4 regions of the Enterobacter sp. SA197 genome follow, and region 1 is predicted to be linked to each of the others. Evidence: predicted binding sites of a transcription regulator. Region 1 holds the regulator's gene; each other region holds the start of a gene.
The links. The regulator PhoB, encoded in region 1, activates phosphate uptake and scavenging genes when phosphate is short. The targets are predictions, from matches to a motif close to CTGTCATAAAACTGNCNNAT.
Positions count from the first base shown of each region.

Region 1 (3,212 bases):
CAATGATTTCATTGGGCGGCGTAATTGGCGCGGCTTCGATTTTTGAAAGCGTTAGCAATTGCTTTACCAGACCTTCCATCCGCGAGGTTTGCTCCCGCATGGTATGCAGCGCTTTTTCACGCGGCAGCCCTTCCAGCGTCTGCTCCTGCATCATTTCCAGATAGCCCTGTAAAACCGTTAACGGCGTGCGCAGTTCATGGCTGACGTTAGCAAAGAAATTACGTCGCGCCCCTTCAAGCTGATGCATCTGCGTTACATCACGCGCCACCATCAGCAGCTGCTGCTCGCTGTAAGGCATCATGCGCATTTCGAGATGACGGCCATTGTTCAGCACCAGGTTCAATGGGCGATCGAACTGTTTTGCTTTGTAATAGCGGGTAAATTCCGGGTAACGCAGGAGGTTGAGGATGTTTTGCCCGTTATCATCCGGCCAGCGTAAATTGAGAAGCTGTTGGGCAAGACCGTTACACCAAAAAATGGCGCCTTCCTCCGTGGTGAGCACCACGGCATCCGGTAATGACTCCGCACCGCTGCGAAAACGCTTAATGAGATTACCCAGCTCACGGCGCCGTTTTTTATTACGCATCTGCATCTGATGCAGACCATAAAGCAGTGGCTCCCAGCTTCCGGTGCCCGGCGGCGGGGTCATGCTTTTATCGACCCATAACCACCAGGACAGACGCATTAAATTCCAGAAATGCCAGGCCAGTAAGCCGGTAACGGCCACCAGTAAAAACCAGGGCAGATAACCGAAGAATGCGCCAAGCAGCGCAGCAGGTAGACAACATAGGATGAGTTCGAGTACCAGCCTTTTCCATGACAGCCGTTCGAGCACGCGTCACACTCCTGTCAGATTTCAGAAACGGGTCGAGAACCGATAACCCGTGCCGCGAACGGTCTGCACCATACGATCGTGGCCGCTGGTTTCCAGCGCTTTTCGCAAGCGGCGAATATGCACGTCCACCGTGCGATCTTCTACGTACACATTGGTACCCCAGACGTGGTTGAGCAGTTGCTCGCGGCTGTAGACGCGTTCGGGATGGGTCATAAAGAAGTGCAACAGCTTAAACTCCGTCGGCCCCATGTCCAGCGGATTTTCACCGGTCATCACGCGATGCGAACTCGGGTCGAGGCTCAGCCCCTGCATTTCGATAACTTCTTCTACCGCCATCGGCGAGATACGGCGCATGACCGCTTTGATACGCGCGACCAGCTCTTTAGGGGAAAAGGGTTTGGTGATGTAATCGTCGGCACCGGTTTCCAGGCCACGCACACGGTCTTCTTCTTCGCCACGCGCGGTCAGCATCATCACCGGTATTTCCCGGGTCATGGCCTCACGCTTGAGGTGTTTAATAAACTGGATGCCAGAGCCGCCTGGCAACATCCAGTCCAGCAAAATCAGGTCTGGCCAGGGTTCATTCAGTTGGTTCACCGCGCTGTCATAATCTTCCGCTTCGACAGGTTGAAAGCCGTTTTGCTCAAGCACGAAACAGACCATCTCACGAATGGGAGCTTCATCTTCTACGACCAGAATGCGTCTTGCCATAATTTGCCCTGTTTAATTAAAGTCATCAGTCAATCGCGGCGCCAGTATGCGTCACTTTTGTGACAGATTTATGAAACAAATGACCAACAGATGACGCATCATTTCGTTATATGACAGCAGCTAAGCGCTTTCGCTGGCGGCTCATAGGCCCTTGAATGTTATAATCCCGTTTACGCTTTTTTGCCACGGAACCGCTATGCGCATCATTCATACCTCGGACTGGCACCTCGGTCAGAACTTTTACAGTAAAAGCCGTGCCGCAGAGCACGACGCTTTTCTCTCCTGGCTCCTGATCACCGCGGAAGAACATCAGGTCGACGCGATTATTGTCGCAGGTGACATCTTTGATACCGGCTCGCCCCCCAGTTATGCGCGCGAACTCTACAACCAGTTTGTGGTGAAGCTGCAGAGTACCGGCTGCCGGCTGGTGGTGCTGGCAGGTAATCACGATTCAGTTGCCACCCTCAATGAATCAAAAGATATTCTGGCCTGGCTGAAAACCACCGTCGTGGCCAGTGCGGGAAGCGCCCCATTCTATTTACCGCTGCGCGATGGTACGCCTGGTGCGGTGTTCTGCCCGGTACCGTTTTTACGTCCGCGCGATATCGTCACCAGCCAGGCAGGGCTATCGGGGCAGCAAAAGCAGCAGCAGCTGTTAAGGGCCATTACCGATTATTATCAGCAACAACATGATGCAGCCTGCGTACTTCGCGGTGATAAAGCCATTCCCATTATTGCCAGCGGCCATCTCACCACCGTCGGGGCCAGCAAGAGCGATGCCGTGCGCGAGATCTACATAGGTACCCTTGACGCCTTCCCCGCACAGAATTTCCCCCCTGCCGATTACATCGCATTAGGCCATATTCACCGGCCACAAAAAATTGGCGGACATGAGCATATCCGTTACTGCGGATCCCCTATCGCCCTCAGCTTTGATGAAACCGGCAAAAACAAATATGTCAATCTGGTGACCTTCAGCGAGGGAACACTGAGCGAGGTGACTCCCCTGGAAGTACCAGTGACTCAGTCACTTGGCGTCATCAAGGGCGATCTTGATGCCATCCGGCAGCAGCTTGAACAGTGGCGGCATCATGATGCTGCGCGTCCTGTCTGGCTTGATATTGAAATTGCCACCGACGACTACCTCGGCGATATGCAGCGCAAAATTCAACAGCTGACGGCCGAATTGCCCGTCGAGGTGCTGCTGGTCCGCCGCAGTCGGGAACAGAGGGATCGCATTCTCGCAGGCGAGCTACGCGAAACGCTGAGCGAACTGAACGTTGAGGATGTCTTTGCCCGTCGCCTGGCACTGGAAGAGCTTGATGCATCGCAGCAGAGCAGATTACAGGCGCTGTTTAGCGAAACACTGCATGAATTACATCAGGAGCATGATGCATGAAAATTCTTAGCCTGCGCCTGAAAAACCTCAACTCCCTGAAAGGGGAGTGGAAGATTGATTTCACCGCCGAGCCTTTTGCCAGCAATGGGTTGTTTGCCATTACCGGGGCGACGGGGGCCGGGAAAACCACTCTGCTGGATGCCATTTGTCTCGCGCTGTATCACGAAACACCGCGCCTGAATAACGTTTCACAGTCGCAGAATGACTTGATGACCCGTGACACCGCTGACTGTCTTGCGGAAGTGGAATTTGAGGTGAAAGGCATAG
Region 1 is NZ_CP096393.1:1,108,842-1,112,053, reverse strand. Features, by position in the region: gene phoR (phosphate regulon sensor histidine kinase PhoR) at 1-835, opposite strand, end outside; gene phoB (phosphate response regulator transcription factor PhoB) at 857-1,546, opposite strand; gene sbcD (exonuclease subunit SbcD) at 1,743-2,945, shown strand; gene sbcC (exonuclease subunit SbcC) at 2,942-3,212, shown strand, end outside.

Region 2 (3,212 bases), 2.3 Mb from region 1:
CGGAAATGGCGGAGATCGCCGAGGAGTGCAAGCAGGAGTGCTATGACCTGTTTGTTCAGGCTGCCGTGCAGGAAAAAGAGTGGGCAGAATACCTGTTCCGCGACGGCTCCATGATTGGCCTGAATAAAGACATTCTCTGGCAGTACATTGAGTACATCACTAATATCCGCATGCAGGCGGTCGGTCTGGATCTGCCGTTCCAGACCCGCTCTAACCCCATTCCGTGGATCAACACCTGGCTGGTATCTGACAACGTGCAGGTTGCCCCACAGGAAGTGGAAGTGAGTTCCTATCTGGTCGGCCAGATCGACTCTGAAGTCGATACTGACGATCTGAGCAACTTCCAGCTCTGATGACACGCGTAACCCTGCGTCTGACGGGCACTGAGCTTCAGTGTCAGGAAGAGCACCCTTCTCTGCTGGTGGCGCTGGAGTCACACCGGGTGACGGTAGAGTATCAGTGTCGTGAAGGCTATTGCGGTTCGTGCCGCTGCCGCCTGGTCTCAGGCCAGGTGGACTGGCTGACTGAACCGCTGGCCTTCATCCAGCCGGACGAAATTTTGCCCTGCTGTTGCCGGGCAAAAGGCGATATTGAGATTGAGATGTAAAAAAGGGCCTTTCGGCCCTTTTTTATGACGTTACTGACGCTTCGTCGCTACCTGCGCATGGTGTCTGCGCTCACCGATCATGACCACTATCAGCAGTAGCACCGCCAGGATACTGCCGCCGATCATCACCATAAAGCCGCCGTCCCAGCCGAAGAAGTCGACCGTGTAGCCGACGATGGCGCTGGCCGCCACCGACCCGCCAAGGTAGCCAAACAGGCCGGTAAAGCCTGCGGCCGTTCCGGCCGCTTTTTTCGGTGCCAGCTCAAGCGCATGCAGGCCAATCAGCATGACCGGGCCGTAAATCAGGAAGCCGATGACAATCATACAGGCCATGTCCACGTGCGGATTGCCCGGCGGGTTAAGCCAGTAAACCACGGTGGCAATGGTCACCAGCGTCATAAAGAAGACGCCTGTCGCGCCACGGTTGCCCCGGAACACTTTATCGGACATCCAGCCGCAGAGTAAGGTGCCAGGGATCCCGGCATATTCGTAGAGGAAATAGGCCCAGGAGGACTTATCCAGCGCGAAGTGCTTAACCTCTTTAAGATAGGTGGGTGACCAGTCAAGAATGCCGTAACGCAGCAGGTAAACGAATACGTTAGCGATGGCGATATACCACAGCAGACGGTTCGGGAAGACGTACTGCATAAAGATCTGCTTCGCCGTCAGCTCCTCTTCCGCTTTGTCACTGTAATCGTCCGGATAATCGTTTTTGTACTCTTCAATCGGCGGCAAGCCACAGGACTGCGGCGTGTCACGCATCATGGCAAAGGCAAACAGCGCCACGATGATCGCGCCGAATGCTGGCATATAAAGTGCCGCCCGCCAGTCGTTAAACCAGGCCATCCCCAGCAGGAACAGCAGCGGTGGAATACCGCCGCCCACATTGTGCGCGCAGTTCCAGACAGAGACTATCCCGCCGCGCTCCTTCTGCGACCACCAGTGCACCATGGTGCGCCCGCAGGGTGGCCAGCCCATGCCCTGAAACCAGCCGCACAAAAATAGCAGAACAAACATTACAGCGATGCTGGAGGTGGCCCAGGGCACAAAGCCCATAAACAGCATGACGGCAGCGGCAAGAATCAATCCGGCCGGAAGAAATACCCGCGGATTCGAGCGATCCGACACCGAGCCCATGATGAACTTGGAAAATCCGTAAGCAATGGAGATGCCGGACAGCGCGAACCCCAAATCCCCACGGGAGAACCCCTGCTCCACCAGATAGGGCATCGCGAGAGCAAAGTTTTTGCGTACCAGGTAATAGGCAGCGTAACCAAAGAAAATGCCCAGGAAAATCTGCCATCGCAGGCGTCGATAGAGAGGATCAACGTGTGCAGGGGCAACTCTCTCCCGATGCGCTTCAGGTCTGAAAATACTCAGCATATTAGCCTCCGTGGCGTGTATTTCTCGTTATTTATTACTGTCATGAGTGAAAACGAAACTACGGTATGTTTCTGCGGCCCTAATAGTAAGGAAAGTCTAATAAGAAAAACGCAACTGTCGCTGTTTATGTTACAGAATTATGACAAAGCTCCAGGTTCACGCAGCAAACGTCCTTTTCATTTTCGTTTTTTGTTCGAATATGCGCGATATCAAACAAACCACAGTGCCAGTGTGGCTAAATGTGAAAAATGATTTCGCGGTGGAAGGACTGGACGATGAGCAACGTAAATGACTTCGATGTCATCATCATTGGCGCAGGGGCGACCGGGGCCGGGATCGCCCGGGACTGCGCCCTGCGGGGTCTGCGGGCGGCGCTGGTTGAACGCCATGATATTGCCACGGGTGCAACGGGCCGCAACCACGGTTTACTGCACAGCGGCGCACGTTATGCAGTGACGGATAACGAATCCGCACGGGAGTGCATCGCAGAAAACCAGATCCTCAAACGTATTGCCAGCCACTGCATTGAACCGACCGGCGGGCTGTTCATCACGCTGCCGGAAGATGACATGGCGTATCAGCAGCGCTTTATTGCTGCCTGTCAGAAAGCAGGCATCAATGCAGAGGCCATTACGCCTGAAGCAGCAATACGCATTGAACCCAGCGTCAATCCGACGCTGACGGGCGCGGTACGCGTACCGGACGGCACCGTCGACCCCTTCCGTCTGACCGCCAGCAATATGCTCGATGCACGTGAACATGGGGCAGTGATCCTGACCGGGCATGCGGTCTGCGGTCTGATTCGCCACGGAGACCGGGTGTCTGGCGTGCAGCTGCTTCACCCTCAGTCTCACGACGTTTATGCCCTGCATGCGCCGGTGGTGGTGAACGCTGCCGGGATTTGGGGGCAACAGATTGCGGAATACGCCGATCTGCGCATCCGTATGTTCCCGGCGAAGGGTGCCTTACTCATCCTCGATCACCGCATCAATCAGCAAGTGATTAACCGCTGCCGCAAACCGGCTGACGCCGACATACTGGTACCGGGCGACACTATTTCTCTGATTGGCACCACCTCCACCCACATTGATTACCGGGACATCGATAACACCCGGGTCACGCCGCAGGAGGTGGATATTTTACTGCGCGAAGGGGAGAAACTGGCCCCCCGCATGGCGCAAACGCGCATCCTGCGCGGCTACGCCGGCGTCCGTCCGCTGGT
Region 2 is NZ_CP096393.1:3,366,261-3,369,472, forward strand. Features, by position in the region: gene nrdB (class Ia ribonucleoside-diphosphate reductase subunit beta) at 1-353, shown strand, start outside; gene yfaE (class I ribonucleotide reductase maintenance protein YfaE) at 353-607, shown strand; gene glpT (glycerol-3-phosphate transporter) at 638-1,990, opposite strand; gene glpA (anaerobic glycerol-3-phosphate dehydrogenase subunit A) at 2,266-3,212, shown strand, end outside.
Region 2: glpT (glycerol-3-phosphate transporter) is a predicted target of PhoB. The motif match lies at 2,117-2,136, and genes of this name have one in related genera.

Region 3 (3,212 bases), 1.1 Mb from region 1:
CTCAGCTACGGGGTGCCTACGGTACGGTGATCATGGATTCCCGTGATCCGTCCACGCTGCTGGCTGCGCGCTCAGGTAGTCCGATGGTTATCGGTTTAGGCATGGGCGAGAATTTTATCGCCTCCGATCAGCTGGCTCTGCTGCCCGTAACGCGTCGTTTTATTTACCTTGAAGAAGGTGATATTGCCGAAGTGACGCGCCGCTCTGTCTCCATCTTTGATAACACCGGCACCAGCGTGAAACGCCAGGAGATTGAATCTAATTTGCAGTATGACGCGGGCGACAAAGGCGCTTATCGTCATTACATGCAAAAAGAGATTTATGAGCAGCCGAACGCGATTAAAAATACCTTGTCCGGGCGAATCAGCCACGGTGAAGTGGATTTAAGCGAGCTGGGTGCCCAGGCTAATGAACTGCTGAGTAAGGTTGAACATATTCAGATCATTGCCTGCGGAACCTCTTATAACTCCGGGATGGTCTCCCGCTACTGGTTTGAGTCGCTGGCGGGCGTGCCGTGCGATGTGGAGATTGCCTCTGAGTTCCGCTACCGCAAATCCGCAGTGCGGCGCAATAGCCTGATGATCACGCTCTCTCAGTCTGGTGAAACGGCAGACACCCTCGCAGGGCTGCGTCTTTCCAAAGAGCTGGGCTATCTGGGATCGCTGACAATTTGCAACGTACCGGGCTCGTCACTGGTGCGCGAATCCGATCTGGCCATCATGACCAATGCGGGTACGGAAATTGGCGTGGCCTCCACCAAGGCGTTTACCACTCAGCTCACGGTGCTGTTGATGCTGGTGGCAAAACTGGCCCACCTTAAAGGGCTGGACGCTTCCGTGGAGCATGAGATTGTTCACGGTCTTCAGACTCTGCCGAGCCGCATTGAGCAAATGCTGTCGCAGGACAAACGCATTGCGCAACTGGCGGAAGATTTCTCCGACAAGCATCACGCGCTGTTCCTCGGGCGTGGCGATCAGTACCCGATTGCGCTGGAAGGGGCACTGAAGCTGAAAGAGATTTCCTACATTCACGCTGAAGCCTACGCGGCAGGTGAGTTGAAACATGGCCCGCTGGCGTTGATTGATGACGACATGCCGGTGATTGTGATCGCGCCCAATAACGAACTGCTGGAAAAACTAAAATCCAATATTGAAGAGGTGCGCGCGCGCGGTGGCGTGTTGTATGTCTTTGCTGATAAGGATGCCGGTTTTACCAGCAGCGACAATATGCACATCATTGAGATGCCGCACGTTGATGAAGTGATTGCGCCGATTTTCTACACCGTACCGCTACAGCTGCTGGCTTATCACGTTGCGCTGATTAAAGGCACGGACGTGGATCAGCCGCGAAACCTCGCCAAATCTGTGACGGTCGAGTAACGCCTCAAACGCCCCGCCAGCCGGGGCGTTTTTTATCTCACCGGCTGGCGAGATACCTCTTTTTTTCAACGCTAACGGGTGACATTCTCAGCGCATCAACTACGTTTTAACTGTCACAAAACTAAAACCTTATTGAAAACTAAACGTCATCAACTTCAGCATCCCCATGATGCTGCAACTATTTTTACTCGCATTCCGACTTTAATGGCCATTGTCATCAAACAGTAACAATCCTTGCATATAACTGTCATCAAAGTGTCCTATTTTGCTCATCGTAGCCACTAAACAACGATTTACGATTCCTAGCAGGAGACATTATGAACGTTATGCGTACCACTGTCGCAACTGTTGTCGCCGCGACCTTTTCTCTGAGCGCTTTTGCAGTTAATGCCGCTGCAAGTCTGACGGGTGCGGGTGCAACTTTCCCGGCGCCGGTGTATGCCAAGTGGGCTGATACATACCAGAAAGAAAACGGTAGTAAAGTAAACTACCAGGGTATCGGCTCCTCTGGCGGCGTAAAACAGATCATTGCTAACACCGTTGATTTCGGTGCGTCTGATGCTCCTCTGGCTGACGATAAACTGGCTCAGGAAGGTCTGTTCCAGTTCCCTACCGTTATCGGTGGCGTGGTGCTGGCCGTTAACCTGGAAGGTTTCAAATCGGGTGAGCTGGTGCTGGATGGTAAAACCCTGGGCGATATCTACCTTGGCAAAATCAAAAAATGGGATGACGCAGCAATCGCTAAGCTGAACCCAGGTAAAAAACTGCCTTCTCAGAACATCGCCGTCGTGCGTCGTGCTGATGGTTCCGGTACTTCCTTCGTCTTTACCAGCTACCTGGCAAAAGTGAATGAAGAGTGGAAATCCTCTATCGGCGCTGGCTCTACCGTTAACTGGCCGACGGGTCTTGGCGGTAAAGGTAACGACGGTATCGCTGCATTTGTTCAGCGTCTGCCAGGCTCCATCGGTTACGTTGAATACGCCTACGCTAAGCAGAACAACCTGACTTATACCAAGCTGCTTTCTGCTGATGGCAAGCCGGTCTCTCCGACTGAAGAGAGCTTCTCCAACGCGACGAAAAACATCGACTGGAGCAAATCCTTCGCGCAGGACCTGACCAACCAGAAAGGCGAAGACGTGTGGCCGATTACCTCCACTACCTTCATCCTGGTGCACAAAGAGCAGAAAAAACCTGAGCAGGGTGCTGAAGTTCTGAAGTTCTTTGACTGGGCTTACAAAAACGGTGGCAAACAAGCCAACGAACTGGATTACGCAACGCTGCCAGAAAGCGTTGTTGAGCAGGTTCGCGCAGCATGGAAAACCAACGTGAAGGACAGCAGCGGTAAAGCGCTGTATTAAATACCCGTCATCACTTCGCGCGGCAGCAGTAGTGGCTGTAGCGCGAATTATCCAGGGTATGGCATTACGTTAGCCAGGAAGCACGATAAAATGCGCGCTTCCTGGCCCAAACTTAAAGAGTGATATATGGCTGCAACCAAGCCGGCTTTTAGCCCTCCGGGCAAAAAAGGTGACATGATATTCAGCGCGCTGGTAAGACTGGCTGCGCTGATTGTGCTATTGCTGCTCGGTGGCATTATCGTGTCGCTGATTTTCTCCTCCTGGCCGAGTATCCAGAAATTTGGTTTCTCCTTCCTGTGGACGAAAGAGTGGGATGCACCCAACGAAATTTTTGGTGCACTGGTGCCGATTTACGGCACGCTGGTCACTTCGTTTATTGCCCTGCTGATAGCAGTGCCGGTCAGCTTTGGGATTGCCCTCTTTCTGACTGAGCTGGCTCCGGCCTGGCTTAAGCGTCCTTTAGGCATTGCGATTG
Region 3 is NZ_CP096393.1:5,000,299-5,003,510, reverse strand. Features, by position in the region: gene glmS (glutamine--fructose-6-phosphate transaminase (isomerizing)) at 1-1,379, shown strand, start outside; gene pstS (phosphate ABC transporter substrate-binding protein PstS) at 1,697-2,737, shown strand; gene pstC (phosphate ABC transporter permease PstC) at 2,864-3,212, shown strand, end outside.
Region 3: pstS (phosphate ABC transporter substrate-binding protein PstS) is a predicted target of PhoB. The motif match lies at 1,624-1,643, and genes of this name have one in related genera.

Region 4 (3,212 bases), 1.5 Mb from region 1:
CGATATCCGCCGCCGTGTTTCTGCGGCGCTTGATAAAGTAGGCCTGCTCGACAAAGCGAGAAATTTCCCGATTCAACTTTCCGGGGGTGAGCAGCAGCGCGTGGGGATTGCCCGTGCGGTGGTCAACAAGCCTGCAGTGCTACTGGCAGATGAACCAACCGGTAACCTGGACGAAGCCCTCTCCGAGGGGATTTTACGTCTTTTTGAGGAGTTTAATCGTGTTGGGGTAACAGTGTTAATGGCAACGCACGACCTGGGGCTTATCTCCCGTCGTTCGTACCGCATGCTGACCCTGAGCGATGGCCACTTGCATGGAGGCCTGGCGGGTGAATAAGCGCGACGCAATCAATCAAATCCGGCAGTTTGGCAGCAAATTAGATCGCTTGCGTAAATCGGCAGGCGGGCCGGGCGAGGCGGGTCGTAATGCCCCGCGCCGGGGTAAAACACCACCCAAACCGAACTCCCGTAAAACCAATGTGTTTAACGAGCAGGTACGCTACGCCTTCCAGGGGGCATTGCAGGATCTAAAAAGTAAGCCATTTGCGACCTTCCTGACGGTGATGGTCATTGCCATCTCCCTGACGCTGCCAAGCGTCTGCTACATGGTTTACAAAAACGTCAATGAGGCTGCATCTCAGTATTATCCCTCTCCGCAAATCACCGTTTACTTCGATAAGTCGCTGGACGATGATGCGGCGGCGCAGGTTGTCGGGCAGTTACAGTCAGAGCAGGGGGTGGAGAAGGTCAACTACCTCTCCCGTGAGGATGCGCTGGGGGAGTTCCGTAACTGGTCAGGTTTTGGCGGCGCGCTGGATATGCTGGAAGAAAATCCGCTGCCCGCTGTTGCCGTTGTGGTCCCGAAACTGGACTTTCAGAGCACTAACTCACTCAATACCCTGCGCGATCGCATTTCGCAACTGCACGGCATTGATGAAGTGCGTATGGATGACAGCTGGTTTGCTCGTCTGGCTTCGCTAACGGGGCTGGTGGGGCGTGTGTCCGCGATGATCGGTGTGCTGATGGTGGCGGCCGTCTTCCTCGTCATTGGTAACAGCGTGCGCCTGAGCATCTTTTCCCGTCGTGACACCATTAACGTGCAGAAACTGATTGGCGCAACGGACGGCTTTATTCTGCGACCTTTCCTGTATGGCGGAGCCCTTCTCGGTTTCAGCGGCGCGTTTCTCTCCCTCATTCTTTCTGAGATTCTGGTGATGCGCCTCTCATCAGCCGTGACGGAAGTGGCAAAGGTGTTTGGCACGCAGTTTGAGCTTAGCGGCCTCTCGTTTGACGAGTGTTTACTCCTTTTACTGGTGTGTTCAATGATTGGATGGGTGGCCGCCTGGCTTGCAACTGTGCAACATTTACGTCACTTTACTCCACAGTAAAAAATCTCTGATATACTCTTTCCCTGCAATGCAGTATTCCCGTAGCAGGGAAAGCGTATAACTCATATCTCCCTTTTCCTGCCCCGGCTTTTCATACTTATGTCACATTTTGTGCCTAATTTATTCACAACCCGACCCGGAACTTGTGGATAAAATCACTGTCTGATACAAGAGTGGATGATATTCTCGTTGCTCATTAACGCTGGCATGTTTGTTGCCTGATGGGGACAGACCGCCGCCAGTTGGATGTAAATTGAGAGGATTTGAATGACCAAAGAAATGCAATCTTTAGCTTTAGCCCCTGTTGGTAACCTGGAGTCTTACGTCCGGGCCGCTAAAGCATGGCCGATGTTGACGGCTGATGAAGAAAGGGCACTGGCTGAAAAGCTGCATTACCAGGGCGATCTGGAAGCAGCTAAGACGCTGATCCTGTCACACCTGCGCTTTGTTGTTCATGTTGCTCGTAACTATTCGGGCTATGGCCTGCCGCAGGCCGACCTGATTCAGGAAGGCAATATCGGCCTGATGAAAGCCGTGCGTCGTTTCAACCCGGAAGTGGGTGTGCGTCTGGTCTCTTTCGCCGTGCACTGGATCAAAGCCGAAATTCATGAGTACGTGCTGCGTAACTGGCGCATTGTGAAAGTTGCTACCACTAAGGCGCAGCGTAAGCTGTTCTTTAACCTGCGTAAAACTAAGCAGCGTCTGGGCTGGTTTAATCAGGATGAAGTAGAAATGGTGGCCCGCGAGCTGGGCGTCAGCAGCAAAGATGTGCGTGAGATGGAATCCCGTATGTCGGCGCAGGATATGGCATTTGATATGTCCTCCGACGACGATTCCGAAAGCCATGCAGTTGCGCCGGTGCTTTACCTGCAGGATAAATCTTCTAACTTTGCTGACGGCATTGAAGACGATAACTGGGAAGAGCAGGCCGCGAATAAACTGACGGATGCAATGGAAGGTCTTGACGAACGTAGTCAGGATATTATCCGCGCCCGCTGGCTGGACGACGACAATAAGTCCACGCTTCAGGAACTGGCTGACCGTTACGGTGTTTCCGCTGAGCGTGTGCGTCAGCTTGAAAAGAACGCCATGAAAAAACTGCGTGCGGCCATCGAAGCGTAAATCACGCGCGCATCAAGGAGCCGGGTTAAGCGAAAGCGACCCGGCTTTTTGCTTTCTGGCACCTTATAACGTCGGTTTCTCTATACAGGCCAGCAACAGCTCAAACGCCGCGCCCATCTCCTCTTCTTCCATTGCTGCAAATCCCATCAGCAGTCCTTTCATCGGTCTGTCGCCCGCGTAATAGCGTGAAAGGGCGCGCACCAGAATGCCCCGCTCATTCGCCCGTTGGGCAAGCGCGACATCATCACAGTCTTCAGGAAGAGATAACACAAGGTGCAGACCCGCGTTATCGTTAAACTCGCTCAACGCCTCTTTACCCAATGCCCCGACAATCAGGCCTGCCAGCCGTGCTCGTCGACGGGAATAAAGGAGCCTCATGCGACGAATATGGGCCGTGTAATACCCTTCGCTGATAAACAACGCCAGCGCCTCCTGGTCCGGTAAGCGCCCGCCGCGATAAAGCTCCGTATGCGCGGTTTTCAACGCCTGCATTAACGGACGTGGCAGCACCAGATAGCCCAGACGAAGCCCCGGATAGAGCGTCTTACTGAACGTACCCGTATAGATAACCGGCGCGTCATCCACCAGTCCCTGCAGCGCCGGTATCGGATGGCCGGAGAAACGAAACTCGCTGTCATAGTCATCTTCCACAATCCAGCTCCCCGTCTGCCGCGCCAGCGCCAGCAGACGCTGACGCCGTTCCAG
Region 4 is NZ_CP096393.1:4,659,315-4,662,526, reverse strand. Features, by position in the region: gene ftsE (cell division ATP-binding protein FtsE) at 1-334, shown strand, start outside; gene ftsX (permease-like cell division protein FtsX) at 327-1,385, shown strand; gene rpoH (RNA polymerase sigma factor RpoH) at 1,653-2,507, shown strand; gene pdxR (MocR-like pyridoxine biosynthesis transcription factor PdxR) at 2,571-3,212, opposite strand, start outside.
Region 4: rpoH (RNA polymerase sigma factor RpoH) is a predicted target of PhoB. The motif match lies at 1,474-1,493, and genes of this name have one in related genera.